2 regions of the Sporosarcina sp. Y352 genome follow, and region 1 is predicted to be linked to the other one. Evidence: riboswitches for the same ligand, from Rfam matches in the RefSeq annotation. Region 1 holds a riboswitch; the other holds the start of a gene.
What was found. Region 1 has a riboswitch for lysine ahead of AC1TO6_RS14055 (Na+/H+ antiporter NhaC family protein). Riboswitches for the same ligand answer to the same signal wherever they lie in the genome.

Region 1 (11,927 bases):
AGTCCATGTAGTTGCATGCGTAACTTGCATCCCCGCTGCTCCGCCCACATATTCGATATTCAAAAATACTATTCGAATGATTTCCGCAAAACCAAGTGTGGCGATCGCAAGGTAATCCCCGCGTAGCCGCAAACTAGGTATTCCTATTATCAACCCTGCAATTGTAGCAATTAGTCCTGCGGCTAGTATAGCAACCGGAAATGGTAGGTTAAGTTTCATTGTCACGATGGCAGAGATATATGCACCAACTGCCAAGAACCCAGCATGACCAAGTGAAAACTGTCCTGTAATACCAATTACTAAATGCAAACTGACCGCAAGCATTATATTAATGGCCATAAAAATTAATGTATTAGAGTGAAAGGTATTCAATATGCCTACATTAAGAAGCACTTGAACAACTGTATAAACGATTAGAGATGAAGCAACAAATGACCAAAACTGTTTCGACTTTTTCATGACTTTGTTTCACCTACACTTTCTCACGTGTATTTTTACCAAAGAGTCCAGACGGTTTGAAGATGAGTATTAAAATCAATATGACGAATGCCGCGGCATCTCTCCATAGAGAGAACCCGAGCGCACTGACAAACGTTTCTACAACTCCAAGCACAAGACCTCCAGCCATGGCACCTGGAATAATTCCAATTCCACCAAGGACAGCAGCAACGAATGCTTTCAAACCAGGAATAATACCCATTAATGGGTCAATCTTTGTATAATAAATACCGAAAATAACGCCCGCTGCACCAGCTAAAGCTGATCCAATCGCAAACGTAGCCGAGATTGTGTTGTCGACATTAATCCCCATAAGCTTAGCTGCTTCAGCATCATAGGAAACAGCTCGCATCGCTTTTCCGATTTTTGTTTTATGTACAATGAATTGTAGAATGATCATTAGAGTAACAGAAACAGATAAAATTAAGATTGCTTGACTGCTGATTTGAGCACCGAAAAAATCAAAAGATTTATTGCGTAATACTTCAGGATACGCATCAGGTTGCGCACCACGCATATAAATAACACCATTTTGAATTAGAAGAGAAACCCCTATTGCTGTAATCAATGCAGCAATTCTCGTTGCATTCCGTAATCTCTTATAAGCGATTCGTTCAATAAGAACGCCAATAATTGCACAGGAAACCATTGATAATAGTAATGCAGGGATAAACCCGAGTCCCCAACCAGCAATGGAGTAATACCCAATAAACGCACCTATCATAAATATTTCACCATGCGCAAAGTTAATCAATTTTATGATCCCATAAACCATTGTGTAACCTAGTGCAATTAACGCATAAATGCTACCGAGTGAAATACCGTTTATTAGCTGTTGTAACCATTCCATGAACTTCTCACTCCTTTTCCAGCTCTAAAGTAAGGATTAAAAAAGAATGGGAGGAGGACATCCTCCCCCCATTCTTACAGTTTAAATTAAGGATTAACTTTTGTTTTAAAGACTTGTTCGCCATCTTTGAATTCAAGAATAGTAGCAGATTTGATTGGGTGATGATTTTCATCAACCGAATACAATCCAGTGATCAATTCAAGATCTTTCGTTTCAGCAAGGGCATCTTTAATTTTGACTGAATCCGGACCGCCTGCGCGTTTGATAGCATCAGCTAAAAGATACACTGTATCGTAACCTAGTGCGTTGAATGCATCAGGTGATTTACTGAATTTCTCATTGAACTTATCGTTAAAGTCTTGAATGATGCCATCTGGATCTTCAGATGAATAGTGATTTGTTGTGAATGTATTGTTCAATGCATCTGCACCAGCAAGCTCAATTAGAGTAGGAGAATCCCATCCATCTGCTCCCATTAGTGGAACATCGATACCCATTTCACGAGCCTGTTTAACGATTAGTCCTACTTCTTCATAATATCCAGGGATGAAGATGAATTCAGGATTCGCGGCTTTAATACGAGTTAGTGTTGAACGGAAATCAGAATCCTTACCTACGTAAGATTCTTCAGCAATAATTTTACCGCCTGCTTTTTCAAAATCTTTTTTGAATGATGCAGCAAGACCTTTTGAATAATCGCTTGCATTATCAGTGAAAATCGCTACGTTTTTAACACCAAGATCGTTAGCCGCAAAGTTTGCTGCAACCGTTCCTTGGAATGGATCGATGAATGAAGTACGGAAAACGAATTCATTCACACTACCGTCTTCTTTGACTGTTACTGTAGGGCTTGTTCCAGATGGGCTGATAAGCGGTGTTTCGTTGCCGTTCGCAATTTCAGCCTGTGCAACAGTAGCACCACTCGTTGCCGCACCGATGATTGCAACTACTTTATCCTGAGTGATCAATTTAAGTGCTGCACTCGTAGCCTCAGCAGGATCGGATTTATTATCAACTTTCACAAGTTCGATTTCTTGACCATCAATTCCGCCATCTGCGTTTATTTCTTCAACAGCAAGTTCAATTCCTGATAACTCTGAAGTACCATAAGAAGCAACATTACCTGACAATTCAAGGTTGACCCCGATTTTAATCGTATCGCCATCCTTAGAGCCGCCTGTGCTTCCTTCGTCAGCCTTCTCTCCTGCACAGCCTGCCAGTATTCCGACAGCTAGTGCTGAAACGGCAAATACACTTACAAATTTTTTCATTTTCAAATGAAATCCCCCTTTTTATTGATATTTCTGATAATTCAAATCGTTCCATCCCTTATAAGAAAACTAACGATTCTCCTTTTCTAGAAATATCACTTTTTTCCTACTTACAAGCCCATTGTAAAACAAACTTCTTATTCAGTCTATAGCAATTTTCATATAATTATATTTCACTGAATAAAATATTCGACCTAGTAAATTATTACAGTTATTTTTTGTATTATTATCACTAGATTAAATCCAGTTTATTCCTCCTTTACGATCACATAGGACCAAAAAATAGTGTTTTATTAATCTCATATCACTTTTTGGTCTTAATGCCTAGTATATACACCTATCAGACTATTGTCAAAACATTTTTTTGTTAGAAAACTATTATTATTATAATAAAAAAGCGGTAGCCTAAGCCACCGCTTTTTAGTATAAGATTATCAATACTATTAATGTGCCACTTTAGTAGCCCGCATTGTCCAGACAGTAAAAAATACTAACAAAATAATAATAACGCCAACGAGTCCGATCCAGATCGAACCTGTAATGCCTAGAATGATATAGCCCATCGCAGCGATTACAGCACTAATTAGCGCGTAAGGAAACTGTGTCGAAACATGATCAATATGGTTACATCCTGCACCTGTAGCAGATAGAATCGTCGTATCAGAAATCGGCGAAGCGTGATCTCCGAATACAGCCCCCGCAAGAACTGCAGCAAGCGCCGGCAGTAACATTTCCGGTGCCGCTTCAATCATGATTGTTCCCGCAATCGGCAGAAGAATACCGAACGACCCCCAAGAACTTCCGGTTGAAAAAGCCATAATGCAAGCAAGTATGAACATAATAACAGGCAAGAATGAAACCGGTATATTTGATTTCATTACAAGGTCAGATAAGAATAGACCCGTTTCAAGTGTTCCGATTAAGAACGATAGTGACCAAGCAAAAATAAGGATTAAAACAGGCGGCATCATAGAATTCATTCCATTTATAAACGCACTGCCCATAAGCGAAAAGCTCGCCGTTTCATTATTTTTCATCTGCTGCATATATAACGCTGCTGCAACTAGCGTAGCTATAATTCCACCCGCCAACAATGAAAGTGCGACATCCGTACTTTCAAAGATCGAGAAGATATTCATCGATCCTCCGATTAGATAGCCAGACACAAACATCGCCGCAAATGTTACTACAACGAGTGTGACAATCGGCGCAACAAGATCTCGTACGCGGCCATGCGAATGTACAGGAAATTCCTCTTTCAATTGACCCGGAATTTCTTTGTCAGGGTCAAATAATTGGCCTGTTTCAGTTGCAAGTTGTTCATGTTTCTTCATATCGAATAGATCGAAATTGGTCCATGCAAGGAAGAATACCATTGCGAGTGTTGCGATAACGTAAAAATTCATGGGTGCCATCATTACGAACGCGGATAATGGCGAATAACTGATTGCTGCTGCACCGCCAAATATAAGGGCGAGTTGTCCGATTAAAAAGGCACCCCAGCTTGAAATTGGTGAAATCACACAAATCGGTGCTGAAGTCGAGTCGATGAAATAAGCCAATTTCGCTCTTGAAACCCGGTGCTGATCCGTAATCGGACGCGCGATTTGTCCCACTGCCAATGCATTGAAATAATCATCCACAAAAATAGCAAGACCGAGTGATACCGTGAGCAATTTTGCCCCACGTTTTGTTTTAATATGGCGTACTGCCCATTCTGCAAATGCTCTGCTACCTCCAGACAAGCTAACGAAAGCAGTGATAACACCTAAGAGCAGGATAAATAGAACAATATAAATATTTGCCGTATTTAGTCCACCATCCCAAAATGTCGCTTTAATGGATTGCCATAAAATGCTCAGCGTTTCTACAGGAGCGAATGAAGCCGCTAGCAAAGCACCTGAGACAATTCCTGCACCTAGCGATAACAGCACCCTTTTTGTTGCAAACACCATAATAATGGCGATTAGTGGTGGTAATATTGATACCCAAGTTCCAATCATTTTCTATTCCTCCATTTTGTCGGGTCGAGGCCCTTTAAGGGGGAATACAAAAAACCGACTGCTAATTACACTTCTCGAGTGTAATTGGAGCCGGCTTTATCTACGTTTCGTTTGTTGGATAAATAATACAGCTTATCTAACTCACGACTTGTAGCTCATCATACATGTTCTTAAGACGTATGACAGTGTTATCCCTATTCGGAACAACCCCAGCCTGATAGATCTCGACGATCTTACCACGCTTCGGCAAAGCTTCCTTTTGCACACGGTCATCGGTGTCAATCTCGCGTGTGTGACTAATAAGCAATGCAGCCTCTACCCAATCGATATTTCTAATCCTCTAATAGCCTATCAGTTATCCGCAGCATTTTCAAGTATTCTTCTTCACTCATATTCAGTGCTTAACGGAACTTCAACCGAAGGAGCATTATCGGTTCCATTATTGTAGATTTGAGGCACCTTACCTTGAATAAGCCCCATGGCTACCGGAATTTTTTGATTAATAACACTTTTTTCAGTTGCAAGCGGAACAATAATCTGGACATTGACTGTTAATAATATATTCACTTCAACGTAGGCACTGTTTATACCAAAAGGAAGAATTTCCGTATCGATTGTCGCACTGACATCACCAATGACATGGAAACGAATCGGAATCTTAGGACCCAAGTTTCCTAGCAATGGAATATTCGTCGCTTGACCGATAGGAACGAAGAAGACGACTCCTCCTTGAGTTTCCATTGCATCGGGATCGAATTTGATTTCATTCTGTGGGGGTAATATATCAAGATTTCCCTCCGAAGCTTGTTGTAAATGGGACTCGACAAGCGTTTGGGTTTCAGCCAACACCCTGTTAATCACTTCCGTGTTAAACTTCCATGTAACAACACCCGTAGATTCATTGGGAATATCCACGATGATATCATTGACGTCGAGCACAGTAGCAACCCTAGAATTGATGGCCTTACTAATAACATGTGAGGCTATTCTTTGCGTCTGTACTTCTGCATATTGGACATATATTGGAGTAAGCCTCATATTGACTACATAAAAAAACAAGAAAACTGCTATAAAAAATGTAGGTACCAAAATAGGTAATAGTCTACGCTTTTTTTTCCTGGTTTTCCTGGTTCTTCTGGTGACTTGCCCCTGAAATTTCAAAACGACTCCTCCTGCTTTTAAGCTATGCAGGAATTGAGCCGTTTATTCTTAAGCAATATGCGAACAGTACCAATGATTAAGACTTAAAATGTTCGGTCCCGTACCAACCAAGCACATCTCTAATCAACTCAGGCATGTAATACTCTACCTCTGCATGTCTGAGAGATGGAAAGAAATGTCCAAACGTAAACATATCTAATGTTGCAAGCGTATATTTTTGACCTGGTACGACCTCACGATTTCCCGCAAAAAGTTGTCCATGTCTATTCTGATATAATCTTTCATAAATCATCGCGCCCATTAATGTGCCCCGGAAACCAAGGCCCTTGATTTCAATTTGTGGCCAATCCTTATTTAAAGAAAGCTTATATACTTCTATAAGTTCGACTCCATCCAGTGTGATGAGACACGGGTTTATGGGATGTGGCAGAAGTGAATGTAAATCGCCTTTCGTCACCCACCCTTTATCGAGACTACCTAGGAAAATCCCTGCGTTAAACATGGCACAATCAGCCTGTGTATAGGCAATGAGTGCCCGACCGAAGAACGAGGATAAGGGGCTACCCTCAAACAGATTCTGTTGCAACCGTGAAGGATTATCAAAGACCTTATCTTCCATCGCCCTTTTCCCAAGTTGTATTAAATGATTCGATTGGACGATATCCTCTTCACTTCTTTTAACCAAATCCGCCCTAACCAGTTCTGCGTCGATAGTGAGAGTCCTTTTTGTGCTGCTAGCAACTTTCAATGTCACATGACCCACATACTCACCATATTTACCCGTTGCAGCCAATAATGTATCCCCAATCAGCTTGCCTTCATGGAAAAGGTGATGCGTGTGCGCACCGAAAATGATATCAATCTCTGGACACTCCACTGCGAGTTGCTCGTCTTCATGAATACCCATATGCGATAAGCAAACGATTAGGTCCGTTTCTGATGCAAGCTGTTTGGCAATGCCCATTAAACTTTCGCGGGGTGGTGTAATTTTCCAGCCTAGTTTTGAATAGAACGCCTGATATTCTGCAGTCGCTCCGATAACGCCAATTTTCGTTCCACTGGCAGTAACATAAATTTTGTAAGGTTTTGCCCATTTCGGACGATTTCCATCCTCTTCAAACAAATTACTTAGAATGACCTCAAAACGAGCATCTGCGTAAAGTGAGTTTAATGCAGCTTTCGACATTGTGATTCCTTCATTATTACCTATCGTAACTGCATCATAACCAGCTTCATTCAACAGTCTAACATTTCCTTGTCCTTTCGTTCCCTCCGTAAATGGATGTGAACGATCCACATGATCACCGATGTCGAATACGTAACAAGCCTCACCATTTAATAAGTGTTCATTCTTTTCATCACAAAGAAACCGGCAAATCTGTGGCCAGCTTTCAAAATGACTGTGGATATCGTTTGTATGATAAAAGTGAATCACTTCAATTTGATTCATATGTCACCCCAAAAGTCCTTCAATAATCGATCTGACTCCAAGTAAAAGCAAAATAATACGTAGTGCAACAACGACTGTTTCCGATTTCATTTTCTGGTTCAGCCGAGCTCCGATTTTGGCTCCAATGTATGCGGCCGGAATGACCGGAATCGTATATAACCAAGGAACATTACCGAGCGATATATGTGTAATCGAGTTGACAATCGCCGATAAGAAAACCATGAACATTGATGTACTGACTGCAACATGGGGCGGAAATAAAAAGAGTAACATCATGGCTGGTACTAGAATTGAACCACCACCGATGCCAAAAAGACCTGACGCAAATCCAACACCAAATGTTAGGATCAATGCAAACCAGACAGGAAATCCATAGACATAGGTCTCATCCATATTATCTGTAAACGTCCTCTTTTTACCATGATTTACAAACCAATCAACCGGTTTTAAATGCTTACGGACCAAAAGAATGATTGATAAAATAATTAATAAAATGCCGAAATAAAGATTAAACGATGGCAAATCGAGCCCTTTATTGACAAAAGCACCTAGGAGAGTCCCCGGAACACTTCCCAGGAAAAAGATATATCCACTCCTAAAATCAATTGTTTTGCCCTTCATATAAGAAAGCGTCGAAGCCAGTCCTGTGAAAATCATCATAATGACAGAAAGCCCGACAGCCGTTTGTGGTGTAATTCCATCTATCAAGCCCAGATTAATACCGACAAATAATGTCGCCGGCACAAGGATGACTCCGCCTCCCAAACCCACGAGTGCACCAATAATCCCTGCCGCAAGACCGATAACGGCTAATAAGAAATACTCCATTACCATTCTCCTTCAAACAAGTCGAGCTGTTTTGATGTTAGACTTTCATAATTAATGTTAAGTACCTTTTGTAGCCGTTTAGCATTTTGAGCTGCATGGCCACCTGAGTTATTGTTAAATATAACGAACATTTTAGAAGTTTCTTGTTTGAGCTTTTCAACCGCTAACTGGATTTCATGGAGTTCAGCGTCATTATAGTTATATAAGTAACGCACTTTACGCCAAGCCTGATCATCACCAGTCGTGTTACGCCACCCAGATACATTTCTACCATGTAATCTAAAAAGCACTTTATCAGAGCGTGTTGTTACAGGTACAAGCGGAATGCTTCCTTCTCCTGCTTGTGGTTCGTCACACACTGAATGAATGACATTCATATCAGTAAGAAAACGTAAAGTCTGTTCTCTAAACGCAGGAGAATACCAAGATTGATGTCTAAATTCAACAGCAATATCAAATCCATGTAATTGATTGCATACTTGTCGGATTTTAGTGACATTCACTTTATTACAATCAAACCACGGAGGAAATTGGACTAATATCATTGCGAGTTTTCCTGCCTCCTGAAGGGGCGTCATCGACAATCGGAACAAATTGTACATTTCATCGACGGTTGCATAAGGTAGTTTACCCCGATGATGACCCGTCATTCCTTGATATGCTTTAACGATAAAAGTGAAATCATTTGGCGTCTCCGTTATCCATTTCCGAATATTGCGTTCTGGCTGAATGGCATAAAAAGTAGCATCGAGTTCTACGATTGGAAAGTGTGAACTATAGTCAATGAGCTTCTCTGTCTTTGAGGAGGATAGGTTGTATACGTCAGGATGGTCTCCCCAACCGGTCAGTCCGATATGGATCATCCTTCTCTGCCCCTTTCAAATGAATCGATACTAATATATTAACATAGATGGACAACAGATTTGATGAACTCTACACCCACAAACTATTCTTTCTATATAGTCGGCACTTAACAAATAGGTTGTTCTTCCAACACTGCTTTGTCGCTTGGTGATGGCCTCACGCAATAAGCCCGTCAGAAGATCACTTGGGAGGGATTGAACTGCATCCCTCCTTGGTCTTATTGCTCCGGCTCACACTTGTCGCTCCTTCGCTAGAATTGTTCGTTATACTGGTGGGGTAAACCACCTAAAGCCTAATATATATGTAGAGACAGAAAAACCGGCCCTGGTGGCCGGTTTTTCTTGTTTAAATTACCCGATTGAACCTTCCATTTCAAACTTAATGAGACGGTTCATTTCTACAGCATATTCCATCGGTAGTTCTTTTGTGAATGGCTCGATGAAGCCCATGACGATCATTTCAGTTGCTTCAAGCTCAGGAACACCGCGGCTCATCAAGTAGAAGAGCTGCTCCTCTGATACTTTAGAAACTTTCGCTTCGTGTTCAAGTGAAATGTTATCATTCAGGATTTCATTATATGGAATCGTGTCGGAAGTCGACAGTTCATCCATAATAAGTGTGTCACACTCGATATTTGCACGTGCACCATCCGCTTTACGTCCAAAGTGTACGATTCCGCGGTATGTTACTTTACCACCGTGTTGTGAAATTGATTTCGACACGATTGTAGATGACGTATTTGGTGCAAGGTGATGCATTTTAGCTCCAGCATCTTGGTGTTGACCTTTTCCTGCAAGTGCGATGGAAAGTGTCATACCGCGAGCGCCTTCGCCTTTTAGTATAATCGCTGGGTATTTCATCGTTAATTTTGAACCAATGTTGCCATCGATCCATTCCATTGTTGCGTTCGCATCACAAACCGCGCGCTTCGTAACAAGGTTATAAACGTTATTTGCCCAGTTTTGGATTGTCGTATAACGGCAGTATGCATCTTTTTTAACGATAATTTCTACGACCGCACTATGCAATGAGTTCGTTGTATAAACAGGCGCTGTACATCCTTCAACATAATGGACACTTGCCCCTTCATCTACAATGATCATAGTACGTTCGAACTGACCCATATTTTCTGAGTTAATACGGAAATAAGCTTGAAGTGGTGTTTCTACTTTAATGCCTGGTGGAACATAGATGAACGATCCACCCGACCATACAGCAGAGTTCAATGCAGCAAACTTATTGTCAGAGTTAGGGATAATTGTTCCCCAATACTTTCTGAACAGTTCTTCGTCTTCCTTAAGTGCTGAATCTGTGTCTTTAAAGACGATTCCAAGGTCAACAAGTTCCTGTTTCATGTTATGGTAAACAACTTCAGATTCGTATTGTGCTGAAACACCCGCAAGGTATTTTTGTTCAGCTTCAGGAATTCCGAGTTTATCAAACGTACGTTTGATTTCTTCCGGTACTTCATCCCATGAGCGCTCTGCACCTTCAGATGGTTTAACGTAATAAGTAATCTCATCGAATTTAAGGGAGTTTAAATCTCCACCCCATTGAGGCATTGGCATTTTATAGAACATCTCCAATGATTTCAATCGGTAGTCAAGCATCCACTTAGGTTCGTCTTTCATACCTGAGATTTCCTCAACGATTTCTTTAGTTAAACCACGTTCCGAACGGAAAACAGAGACGTCTTTATCAGAAAACCCATATTTGTAATCGCCGATATCCGGCATTTTTTTAGCCATTACTATTCCTCCGTCCTATTATTGTTCGGAGTCATTTCCGACTCCCTTTTCCATCGCCTTCCATGCTAGTGTCGCACATTTTATGCGGGCAGGAAATTTCGATACGCCCGCAAGCGCTTCAAGATCACCAAGGTCGATGGAGTCGTCAACATCTTTACCAAGCATCATGTCTGAAAAGATTGTGGCCGCTTTTAGTGCTTCATCCACTTTCTTTCCTTTAACAATTTGCGTCATCATCGATGCGGATGCCATTGAAATTGAGCAGCCATCACCTTCAAACTTAGCATCTTTTACAATGCCATCATCCACTTGCAGAGTCAGATGAATGACATCTCCGCAAGTTGGATTATTCATATCGATTGTGATGTTACTTTCTTCAAGGACACCTTTGTTTCTAGGCTTTTTATAATGGTCCATAATGACCGAACGATAAAGTTGATCTAGTTTGTTAGTAGACATCTGCGAAATACTCCTTTGCGATACGGAGTCCGTCCACGAGGCGGTCAACGTCAGCTTCGGTATTATAAATATAGAAGCTAGCGCGTGCAGTGGATGATACATCTAGCCATTTCATAAGTGGCTGAGCACAGTGATGACCTGCTCTAACGGCAATACCGTTCATATCGAGCACAGTAGCAACATCGTGTGGATGGACATCGTTCAGATTAAATGTAACAAGTCCGGCACGTTTTTTAGGATCTAGTGGACCGTAAATGGTAAGTCCATCGATTTCCGACATTCTTTCCATTGCATATCCAGCTAGTTCATGTTCATGCCGTTCAATGTTATCCAGACCGATTTCCTCTAAAAAGTCGATTGCAGCAGCAAGTCCAATCGCACCTGCGATTATCGGTGTACCACCTTCAAACTTCCAAGGAAGCTCTTTCCATGTCGATTCATACAATCCAACGAAATCAATCATTTCGCCGCCGAACTCGACAGGTTCCATTTTCTCAAGCAACTCTTTCTTTCCATAAAGGACGCCAATCCCTGTAGGACCGCACATCTTGTGTCCCGAGAATGCAAAAAAGTCACAATCTAATTTCTGTACATCTATTTTTATATGGGGCGCAGCTTGCGCACCATCAACTACCATAACAGCACCATGTTCATGAGCAATTTCGGCGATTTCTTTAATAGGGTTCATCGTACCAAGTACGTTTGAAACGTACATAACCGAAACAATTTTTGTACGGTCTGTAATGGTAGCGCGAACTTTGTCGATGGATAGAGTTCCATCTACTTCAAGGTCGA
Region 2 (11,927 bases), on a different contig from region 1:
GGAAGGTCGCGTGCGCGAGAAACTAGAGAGTTATACGCGGGGCAAAAATGCAGCAAAAATGTTATCGGACGCAATTGTCACAATCCGCAACGACCGTTATGTCATTCCTGTAAAGTCGGAGTACCGTTCGCATTACCGTGGCGTCATCCATGATATGTCTTCTTCCGGCCAAACATTATTCATCGAGCCGGATGCAGTGGTGCAGGCAAATAACGAAATTAGAAGACTGAAACTGCAAGAACAGGAAGAAATAGAGAAGATTCTAATAGAGTTGTCTGCTAAAGTGCAAGAAGTCGCTCATGATTTATTCACGTTAGTAGCCATATTGTCTGAAATTGACGTCATTCTTGCAAAAGCAAAATTTGGGATTGCTCATAAATGTACGAAACCTGAAGTGAACAACAAAGGTTATATACGCCTAAAAAAAGCTAGGCATCCACTATTGTCGATTGAAGAGGCGGTAGCGAATACAATCGAATTCGGTAAAGACATAACAACAATTGTCATTACCGGACCGAATACAGGTGGTAAAACAGTCACGTTGAAAACGGTAGGACTCTGTACGCTCATGGCACAGGCTGGCTTGCCAATCCCCGCGCTCGATGGCTCTGAGGTCGCTGTGTTCGATTCGGTCTATGCAGATATTGGGGACGAGCAGTCAATTGAGCAAAGTCTCAGCACATTCTCATCACATATGGTGAATATTGTTGACATATTAAAAAAATATGATGACCGTTCCCTAATTATTTTTGACGAGCTCGGTTCAGGTACAGATCCACAGGAAGGGGCGGCACTTGCCATCTCGATTTTGGATGAAGTGCACGGGCACGGCGCGAGAGTGATGGCTACAACCCATTATCCTGAATTGAAGGCTTATGGATATAATCGGCCGGGCGTCGCCAATGCTAGCGTTGAATTTGATGTTGACACCCTTAGTCCAACATATCGATTGCTAATAGGAGTACCAGGCCGAAGTAATGCGTTCGAGATTTCGAAGCGCCTAGGATTGCAAGACCGTGTCATAGAACGTGCTAAAAAGTTCACGGGTACAGATCGCGGGGAAGTGGATTCAATGATATTGTCGCTTGAGACAAGCCGTGTCCAATCCGAAAAAGATGCCGAAGAAACGCATGAAATTCTTTTGGAAACGGATCGACTGAAACGTGAACTGGAAGAAAAACTTGCCACATTCGACAGCATGAAAGAACGGATGGAAGAAAAGGCCAAAGACAAAGCGAGAAAAATTGTTCAAGACGCAAAAAGGGAAAGCGAAGCGGTTATATCAGATTTACGTGCAATGCGTCTAAATGTCGGTGCCAATATAAAAGATCACGAACTAATTGAAGCTCGGAAACGTTTAGAAGGCGCTGCACCAGTGGAAGCAAGCAAGAAAGTGATCAAAGCGAAGGCAGCACCAAGGGCCTTGCAAATAGGTGACGAAGTGAAAGTGCTGAGCTATGGCCAAAAAGGAACACTAATCGATAAGGTTTCAGATAATGAATGGATTGTCCAAATCGGCATCTTAAAAATGAAGCTTGATCAATCAGGTCTCGAGTACGTTAAACCTGAAAAAGAGAAAATATCTTATATATCGACCTCTGTGAAGGGAAGAGATTCAAACGTTAAACTTGAACTCGATCTTCGAGGCGAGCGTTATGAAGATGCAATCATTCGCACGGAAAAATATTTAGATGATGCAATCCTTTCTAATTATCACCAAGTTTCTATTATCCACGGAAAAGGAACAGGTGCATTAAGGCAAGGCATTCAGCAATATTTGAAAACCCACAGGCGTGTTAAAACGTATCGGTTCGGCGAAGCAGGCGAGGGTGGACATGGCGTTACTGTTGTAGAGTTGAAATGAAAAATCAATTACGCCTCGGCGTAATTGCGTCCAGATTTTGAATCGAGCTTGCTCGATTGACTCCTTTCAAAATCTGTGACATCCGCCGGAGGCTTTATCTTTGTTCAGCGGGCGTTTGGACACCCGCTGAACAGGAATACAAAACCGCATTCATCTCCCACCTATGGAGGTGAGAGTCTTCTGCTGAATGAAGATAAAGTTATAGGATAAATGAAATTGTTGAAACCTTTTACGTTCCAATCCGTAAAGGAATGAACGAACGAACTTAAAAGGAGTCGAAAATTATGACGAATACTGGATTTTGGAGTCATCCTTTAGTAGAAACAGCAGGCTACTTCAGTGTAGTTGTCCTTTGTCTTGTCGTTTCGATGGTTCTTTTTGAGCTCGTTACGAAATATAACAACTGGGAAGAAATTCGCAAAGGAAATGTTGCTGTTGCACTTGCTACTGGCGGAAAGATTTTCGGGGTTGCAAATATTTTCCGCTATTCGATTGAACAGCATAATTCATTGCCCCAAATGATTGGATGGGGATTGTACGGTTTTATTTTACTCGTATTCGCATATTTATTATTTGAATTCTTAACACCCAAATTCAACATAGATAAGGAAATCGAAGCAGATAATCGTTCTGTTGGCTTCATATCTTTGACGATTTCCGTAGGGTTATCATTCGTAATTGGAGCAAGTATTTCATAGGAGTCGTGAATTCATGGAGAGATTATCGAAAATACTAATTGTTGTCTGTGTCTTATTTATTTTAGTAGGCATATACTGGATGACATCTAATACACCTTGACCAGTTTATACTGGTCAAGGCTTTTTTAATGTAAATGTAATTTTTCAATTGTAACCTGAAACATTAACAACTATAATTAAATTAGGAATATTCAAAGAACTGTAGATAAGAGAGAAGGGGGCTAAAAAATGACAACGAAACCTTGGCTAGATTTATATCCTGCCGAAATTTCAAAGACACTCGATTATGAGCGAATTCCTCTACAGGAATATCTAACGAGGTCCAGTAACAAGTATCCTGATAAAACAGCTATGCATTTTCTAGGCAAAGATATTTCATTTAAAGAGTTTCATCAATCGGCTTTGAAGTTTGCAAACTATTTGACGACAATTGGAATTAGTAAAGGGGACCGGGTGGCAATTATGTTACCAAACTGCCCGCAAAGTGCAATTGCCTACTATGGTATTTTGTATATCGGCGCAGTTGTTGTTCAAACGAACCCTCTTTACACAGAACGTGAAGTGGCTTATCAGATGACGGATTCCGGAGCAAAAGCCATCATTTCACTCGATATTCTATACCCGAGAATTTCAAAAATTGTTAAGGAAACAGAACTTGAGCATGTCATCATCACAGGAATAAAAGATTACTTACCGTTCCCTAAAAACTTAATTTATCCTTTTATTCAGAAGAAGGAGCATGGGGTCAAAGTGAAAGTTGAACACCGTGGCATGAATCATCTATTCACAGAAATAATGAAATCTGCAAAACCGGATCCAGTCAGTTATACATTTGATTATGATGAGGATATCGCGTTGCTACAATATACGGGCGGAACGACGGGACCGCCAAAAGGTGTCATGTTAACACATGCTAACCTTATTGCCAATGTGAAGATGTGTGATGCATGGTTGTATAAATGTAAAGAGGGCGAAGAAGTAGTAATGGGCATCCTGCCTTTCTTCCATGTTTACGGAATGACAACTGTACTGATTCTTTCCGTGATGCAAGGTAATAAAATGGTCCTCGTACCTAAATTCGATTTCGAAACGGCACTGAAAACAATTGATAAACAGAAGCCGACTCTTTTTCCAGGCGCACCTACTATATACATCGGATTATTGAACCATCCTGATTTAGAAAAATACGACCTATCTTCCATAAAGGCTTGTATAAGCGGTTCCGCCGCCTTGCCGATCGAAGTTCAAGAAAAATTTGAAAAAATAACCGGTGGAAGGCTTGTTGAAGGATATGGTCTGACAGAAACCTCACCAGTATCACATGCGAACTTTGTATGGTCGGAAGAACGAATGAAAGGATCAGTCGGTGTTCCTTGGCCGGACACGGATTCCTGCATACTCGGCCCAGATTCAACAGAACCTTTGAAGAATGGAGAAATTGGTGAAATTGCAATTAAAGGTCCACAAGTGATGAAGGGATACTGGAACAGACCGGAAGATACGGAGCAGACTTTTCGCGACGGCTGGTTCATGACAGGAGATCTTGGATATATGGATGACCAAGGTTATTTCTATGTTGTTGATCGAAAAAAAGATATAATCATAGCGAGTGGATTTAATATATACCCACGAGAAATTGAAGAGATTCTTTATGAACATGAGGCAGTACAGGAATGTGTCGTTGCTGGTATTCCTGATCCATACAGAGGCGAAACAGTCAAGGCATATATTGTTTTAAAACAAGGTGCTACTGTAACTGAAGAAGAGCTTGATAAGTATTGTAGGGAAAATTTGGCGTCATTTAAAATACCACGACTATATGAATTCCGAAACGAGCTGCCTAAAACTGCTGTTGGGAAGATACTACGCCGTGCTCTTGTCGATGAAGAGAAAAAGAGGGCTGAGAAGGAATTGCTTCCACTGTAAGGGAATACTTGACACGAAGGTAAATAGCGACTAATATGAAAATATGAATGAATCATCATTCATATTTTCTATTGGTGGTGATTAAGTATGAAACGAGATAAACCGAAATATAAACAAATAGTGAACGCGGCGGTTATTGTAATCGCTGAAAATGGTTATCACCAAGCGCAAGTGTCTAAGATTGCGAAAGAAGCTGGCGTTGCGGACGGAACAATCTATCTCTATTTTAAAAATAAAGAAGATATTCTAATATCCGTCTTTAAAGAGAAAATGGCGATTTTCGTAAACTACGTTGAAATTATTTTGAAACAAGATATCGACACATCCGAAAAATTATTCAGGATGATTGATAATCATTTCCGTGTACTTCATGAAGACCGTCACCTTGCAATTGTAACTCAGCTTGAACTCCGACAATCTAATAAGGAGTTAAGGGTCCGTATTAATGAAGTCTTAAAGGAATATCTAATGCTTCTTGATGCCATTTTGAAAGAGGGAATCGAAAACGGGGCACTAAATACCGGTCTTGATGTCCGGCTTGCAAGACAGATGGTATTCGGAACAATTGATGAAACTATCACTTCATGGGTGATGAATGATCAAAAATATGATTTAATGAAACTATCACCCGAAGTACATAGGCTGATTATGAATGGAATGAAAGCTTAAGAAGGATGGGATGAAATGGAGTTTCTAAACGTTTTAGTTGACGATGGGGTGGCGGTAGTGACAATAAACAGACCGCCTGCGAATGCGCTTTCACGAGCACTTATCCTTGAAGTGGATGCATTGCTCGATAAAGTGGAGCACGACGAATCTGTTAGAGTCATAGTCTTACATGGGGAAGGTAAATTCTTCTCTGCAGGTGCGGATATCAAAGAGTTTACATCCGTTACTACAGGTGAAGAATTTTCAAAATTAGCGGCCAGCGGACAAGAAGTTTTTGAACGTCTCGAACAATTCTCGAAACCAGTTATAGCAGCTATTCATGGGGCAGCATTAGGTGGTGGGCTTGAACTGGCAATGGCTTGTCACATTCGATTCGTCACTGAAAGTGCAAAACTTGGAATGCCAGAATTGCAACTGGGACTAATTCCTGGGTTTGCTGGAACACAACGTCTTCCTCGCTACGTCGGCATGCCGAAAGCCGCGGAAATGTTGTTAACGAGTGATCCTATCAGTGGAGTAGAAGCAGCACAACTTGGACTTGCCAATCAAGCCTTCACAGACGAAGAGTTACTTCCGAAATCAATGGAGCTTGCAAAAAAAATTGCTAAGAAAAGTCCTGTTGCGGTCAAGTTTGCACTTCAGATGCTTCAGTATTCAAAACCAGCTTCTTATTATGAAGGTGTGAAAGCGGAAGCTGATTCATTTGGTAACGTTTTCATCTCTGAAGATGCTAAAGAAGGAATTCAAGCATTCTTAGAAAAACGAGTTCCAGTATTTAAAGGGAAATAACCAAAAAGTTGAGGGGGTATGCAATATGAACATTTATGTTTTAGTTAAACGGACATTTGATACAGAGGAAAAAATTACAATCTCAAACGGTAAAATTGCCGAAGACGGTGCGGAGTTTATCATTAACCCTTATGATGAATACGCAATTGAAGAAGCCATCCAAGTACGGGACGCAAATGATGGTGAAGTAACTGTTATAACAATTGGTGGAGAAGACGCTGAAAAACAACTTCGTACAGCGCTTGCAATGGGTGCTGATAAAGCAGTGCTTATCAATACTGAGGATGATCTAGATGAAATGGACGAGTTTACATCTGCTAAAATCATCGCTGAGTACTTGAAAGATAAGGAAGCTGATTTGATTCTTGCAGGAAATGTTGCAATCGATGGTGGTTCTGGACAAGTTGGTCCGCGTGTTGCCGAACTTTTGGGCATCAACTGTGTAACGACAATCACGAACCTTGAAATTAGCGGAACTTCAGTCAAAATCATTCGTGATGTTGAGGGAGATTCTGAAACGATTGAAACGTCACTTCCACTCTTAGTGACTGCACAGCAAGGTCTAAATGAACCTCGCTATCCTTCACTTCCAGGAATCATGAAAGCCAAGAAAAAACCGTTAGAAGAGCTTGAGCTTGATGATCTAGATCTTGAGGAAGAAGACGTGGAAGCTAAAACACAAACAATAGAAATTTATCTTCCACCGCAAAAAGCTGCTGGACGTATTCTTGAAGGCGATACGAGTGATCAAGTGAAAGAACTTGTTAATCTACTTAAAACTGAAGCTAAAGTAATCTAATCTGACTTTTAATTGTAATAGGAGGGACTATAGATGTTTAAAAAAGTAGTAGTACTTGGGGAAGCACGAGAAGGGGCATTGCGTAACGTTTCGTTTGAGGCGATTGCAGCTGCTAAAAAGGTATCCGGAGGCGGAGAAGTTGTCGGGCTCTTGCTCGGCGATGCAGTACAATCGTTAGCGGAAGAAATGATCCATTACGGAGCGGACCGTGTGATCACTGTTGAGCATCCACATTTGAAGCTTTATACTTCCGATGGCTTCAGCCAAGCATTCATGGCTGTTTATGATCAGGAGAAACCGGATGCTGTTGTTTTTGGTCATACGGCTCTTGGAAAAGATCTTTCACCTAAAATTGCTAGTAAACTAGCATCGGGTTTGATTTCTGATGTAACTGCTATTGAAGGAGAAGGCGATGCGGCAGTATTTATCCGTCCTATCTTCTCCGGTAAAGCATTCGAAAAAGTGAAAAATAAAGATGGATTATTGTTTATAACAGTTCGCCCAAATAACATTGCACCGTTAGAGCATGATGCAAACCGTTCTGGCGAAGTAACAGCGGTACCAGTTGAGGTTGCTAATCTACGGACAATCATTTCTGAAGTTATCCGTAAATCGACAGATGGCGTCGACCTTTCGGAAGCGAAAGTTGTTGTTGCAGGGGGGCGCGGCGTGAAAAGTGCAGAAGGCTTTGAACCACTGCAAGAACTTGCATCACTATTAGGCGGAGCAATCGGTGCTTCACGCGGGGCATGTGACGCTGACTACTGTGACTATTCATTACAAATCGGACAAACGGGCAAAGTTGTTACACCGGATCTGTACATCGCTGCAGGAATATCGGGTGCAATCCAGCATATGGCGGGCATGTCCAACTCGAAAATAATCGTGGCTATCAATAAAGATTCAGAAGCGAATATTTTTAAAGTAGCTGACTACGGTATTGTTGGAGACCTATTTGAGGTTATTCCAATGATGATTGAAGAAATCAAAAAGCTTAAAACGAACTGATTCAAAAGTAAGCGCCCTCATTAGCAGGGCGCTTACTTTTTTTGCAGAGCATATATTTAGGTCGGGATATAGCAGCATGCTATAATACGATCATAGGTTATCTAATAAGAGGAGGAAATATATTATGGCTATTATTCACGCAACTGATCAGAACTTTGAAGAGAACATTAAAGAAGGATTAGTCCTTGTAGACTTTTGGGCACCTTGGTGTGGACCTTGTAAAATGATCGCTCCAGTACTTGAAGAACTAGACGGCGAAATCACAGGGAAAGCAAGTATTGTTAAAGTTGACGTAGACGACAATCAGGAAACAGCTGGTAAATATGGCATTATGTCAATCCCTACTTTGGTTCTTTTCAAAGACGGAGAAATCGTCGATAAAGTTGTCGGTTTCAAACCGAAAGAAGCACTTGCAGAATTGATTACAAAGCACGCTTAATTATTAACATAATTCAGCAACAACGCCTAAGTTACCGATAGAGAGGGATGGAATATAATTCCTCCTCTTCGAGCTGAAGCCTCTGGCGGATGTCGAGGGTATTGAATGGAGTCAATCGAGGAAACTCCAATCAATATCTTAGCGTAAATACATTGAGGCATATTTGAAAGTATAACCGGGTCCCTTCAAAGGCTCCCGGTTTTTTTTGGTAGGTGAAATAGATGAATGAACTAATTACAGAGAAGTTGGCTATATTACCGGAGTTGCCGGGTTGTTATTTAATGAAAGACAGGCAAGGGACAATTATCTATGTCGGCAAGGCAAAAGTTTTGAAAAATCGTGTGCGCAGTTACTTTACGGGAAGCCATGACGGGAAAACACAGCGACTGGTTGGGGAAATTACAGATTTTGAATACATTGTCACATCTTCAAATCTGGAGGCTCTTGTTCTTGAATTGAATCTGATCAAACAGTATGATCCGAAATATAATATCATGCTAAAGGATGATAAAACGTATCCGTATTTAAAATTGACTGCTGAGCGACATCCGAAACTAATTATTACAAGACAAGTCAAAAAAGACAAAGGAAAGTATTTTGGTCCATACCCAAATGCATTTGCCGCTGGGGAAACAAAAAAATTACTTGACCGACTTTATCCTTATCGAAAATGTTTAACGTTGCCGGACCGAGCTTGTTTATATTACCACCTTGGCCAATGCCTTGCACCGTGCATCAATGAAGTGAGTACTGATACGTACAAAGAAATGGTGGACGACATCAGCCGATTTTTAAACGGCGGTTATAAAAAAGTAAAAAAAGAATTAACAGAGAAAATGTCTGCTGCAGCGGAAAATCTGGAATTTGAACGCGCAAAAGAATATCGTGATCAGATTGCTAATATTGAAGCGGTCATGGAGAAACAAGCGATGACCATGAATGATTTCACGGATCGTGATATTTTCGGATTTGCAGTCAATCACGGCTGGATGTGTGTTCAAGTCTTTTTTGTCCGTCAAGGAAAGTTGATAGAACGGGATGTGTCACTTTTTCCACTTTATCAAGAACCTGAAGAGGAATTGCTGACTTTCATTGGCCAATTTTATGGAAAATCACAACACTTGATTCCCCAGGAAATACTTTTGCCACAAGGAATCGATAATGTAATCATCAGTAGGCTTCTCGATGTCAATGTATTCATTCCACAGCGCGGAAAAAAGAAGGATCTCGTCCAATTGGCAGTCAAAAATGCAGAGATATCATTGTCAGAAAAGTTCCATCTCATTGAACGTCAGGAAATGCGGACAATCGGTGCATGTGAGGAACTTGGCAAAGCGATGAACATCACAGTGCCTTTACGTATTGAAGCATTTGATAACTCACATATGTATGGCGCTGATGCAGTTTCTGCAATGGTTTCATTTGTTGATGGGAAACCGAATCGTAAAGATTACAGAAAATATAAAACGATGACCGCGGCAGCGCACGACGATTATGGTGCAATGCGTGAAGTTGTTCGGAGACGTTATATTCGTGTGTTGAAAGATGATTTGCCATTACCAGACCTTATTGTTGTTGATGGGGGTAAAGGTCATATGGAGTCTGTTAGGGAAATCATTGAGGATGAGTTGAATTTATCCATTCCCATTGCGGGACTTGCAAAAGATGAGAAGCACCAAACAGCACAACTCCTTTATGGTAACCCGGTTGAAATGATACCACTTAAGAGGTCGAGTGAAGGATTTTACTTATTGCAAAGAATCCAGGATGAAGTGCATCGGTTTGCAATCACTTTCCACAGACAACGCCGCGAAACGAATTCATTGACGTCAGCACTGGATGGATTGCCGGGAGTTGGGCAAAAACGGAAAACGATGCTGTTAAGGCATTTTGAATCAGTAGAAAAGATTCGCGAAGCTACGATTGAACAATTGCAAGAAGCAGGACTACCTGCAGGTGTAGCAAAATCAGTTGAAGCGCATTTTCGCGAGATGGCATTGCGGGAAAAAAAGTAATATGGTAAGGTGAAACCAATGAATTTTTTCACTAATACATTTATATGTAGTGAAGATAGAGGTGCGGTAACCAATAGTAGATCCACGGAAGGCGGCAGCCTAATGAAAGGGATTGAAAGGGGTATTCGCCGAAGCGGATGAATCGTCTGTCACGATTGTCATGCTGGATTTCCATTGAATAAGTGGAAATTTGTCAGGTATGGAAATACCTGGAGGGCTATCTGGATGGGGCGTCTCTTCGGGGATAGCTCCAATCAGACCGGCTCTCATACTTTTGAGGGCCGTTTTTGCATTCAGGGGAAAATGGAGGAAAAATCATGGGACGTATTGTAATGAAATTCGGAGGGACATCAGTTGCAAATCCAGAGAGAATTGCACGGGCTGCAACACTTGTTAAAAATGAGGTTAATCGTGGAAACCAAGTGGCTGTCATTGTCTCTGCGATGGGTAAAACAACAGATGAACTATTAAGGTTGGCAATGGAGATTAATCCCAAAGCAGGACGGCGCGAATTGGATATGCTTCTTGTAACAGGAGAACAAGTAACAGCGTCTTTACTTGCAATGGCGATTACTGCACAAGGGTTAGAAGCACGGTCATACACAGGTTGGCAAGCAGGGGTAACGACAGAGGCTGTTCATGGTAATGCAAGGATTGAACAAGTTAATGCTGACAAAATTCAAACCGCACTAGAATCAGGCGCGGTTGCAGTAATCACTGGTTTCCAAGGAATTGATAATAACGGTGAGTTGACAACACTTGGTCGCGGTGGTTCCGATACGAGTGCCGTCGCAATTGCGATTGCACTCGATGCAGCTAGTTGTGATATTTACACGGACGTCGAAGGGGTATTTACGACGGACCCAAGATTGATCGAACAAGCGACGAAACTTGAGGAAATATCTTACGATGAAATGTTGGAAATCGCTAACCTTGGTGCGGGTGTGCTTCATCCAAGAGCAGTTGAGTTTGCAAAAAATCATCAAATGCCGCTTCGGGTAAGACCGGCTCATATGGACGGAGTAGGAACAGTTATCAAGGAGGAAATCGATTTGGAAAACAATTTAATTGTACGTGGCATCGCTTTTGAGAGAGAAATTGTACGGATTACAGTGATGTATGAAGTACCTTATAATGGCTCACTTGCTAATATTTTCACTGCACTCGCGAAACAACATGTAAACGTCGACATCATTGTCCAGACAATTATGGAAGGCGTACAGCCGTCTGTGTCATTTTCCATTAAAAAAGAGGATTTCGCAGAAGCGATAAATGTTTTGGAGACCGAAAAAGAATCGCTCGGTTACAGTCGGGCAGATTTTGAAGTAGGACTGGCGAAAGTTTCAATCGTGGGAAGTGGAATGGTATCGAATCCGGGAGTTGCTGCGCAAATGTTCGACACGCTGAGGAACGCAACCGTTCCAGTGAAAATGGTGAGCACTTCTGAAATCAAAGTCTCCGTAGTCATTCCTGAATCGGATATGGAGAAAGCAGTTGCAACACTTCATGAGCAATTCGGTTTAGATAGAAAGTAAAGTAGAATTAAAAGAAGATGCCCCCAATTCCGGGGCATCTTCGATTCATACTTCAATTTTGGTTTTTAAATCCCATTTGACTTGAAAGTGCACCAAACCGTCTTTCATTTCACCGTAGCATTCAGTCAGAAGTCCATTTAACTTTTGGTATTGTTCTGCAATGAAGCCCGCTTCAAGTTGACAAG

Region 2: linked by a shared signal. The riboswitch ahead of AC1TO6_RS00795 (aspartate kinase) and the one ahead of AC1TO6_RS14055 (Na+/H+ antiporter NhaC family protein) in region 1 are both predicted to bind lysine.

What each region holds. Positions count from the first base shown of each region.
Region 1 is NZ_JBXCJE010000008.1:39,318-51,244, forward strand. It holds gene AC1TO6_RS14040 (branched-chain amino acid ABC transporter permease) at 1-459, opposite strand, end outside; gene AC1TO6_RS14045 (branched-chain amino acid ABC transporter permease) at 473-1,348, opposite strand; gene AC1TO6_RS14050 (ABC transporter substrate-binding protein) at 1,435-2,619, opposite strand; gene AC1TO6_RS14055 (Na+/H+ antiporter NhaC family protein) at 3,063-4,622, opposite strand; lysine riboswitch at 4,766-4,948, opposite strand; gene yunB (sporulation protein YunB) at 5,007-5,783, opposite strand; gene AC1TO6_RS14065 (bifunctional metallophosphatase/5'-nucleotidase) at 5,860-7,233, opposite strand; gene AC1TO6_RS14070 (sulfite exporter TauE/SafE family protein) at 7,237-8,061, opposite strand; gene AC1TO6_RS14075 (DUF72 domain-containing protein) at 8,061-8,924, opposite strand; gene sufB (Fe-S cluster assembly protein SufB) at 9,276-10,673, opposite strand; gene sufU (Fe-S cluster assembly sulfur transfer protein SufU) at 10,692-11,132, opposite strand; gene AC1TO6_RS14090 (cysteine desulfurase) at 11,122-11,927, opposite strand, start outside.
Region 2 is NZ_JBXCJE010000001.1:131,605-143,531, reverse strand. It holds gene AC1TO6_RS00840 (endonuclease MutS2) at 1-1,864, shown strand, start outside; gene AC1TO6_RS00835 (DUF350 domain-containing protein) at 2,149-2,562, shown strand; gene AC1TO6_RS00830 (long-chain-fatty-acid--CoA ligase) at 2,791-4,488, shown strand; gene AC1TO6_RS00825 (TetR/AcrR family transcriptional regulator) at 4,576-5,157, shown strand; gene AC1TO6_RS00820 (enoyl-CoA hydratase) at 5,173-5,946, shown strand; gene AC1TO6_RS00815 (electron transfer flavoprotein subunit beta/FixA family protein) at 5,972-6,745, shown strand; gene AC1TO6_RS00810 (electron transfer flavoprotein subunit alpha/FixB family protein) at 6,779-7,753, shown strand; gene trxA (thioredoxin) at 7,878-8,192, shown strand; gene uvrC (excinuclease ABC subunit UvrC) at 8,414-10,207, shown strand; lysine riboswitch at 10,256-10,435, shown strand; gene AC1TO6_RS00795 (aspartate kinase) at 10,525-11,742, shown strand; gene AC1TO6_RS00790 (YslB family protein) at 11,788-11,927, opposite strand, start outside.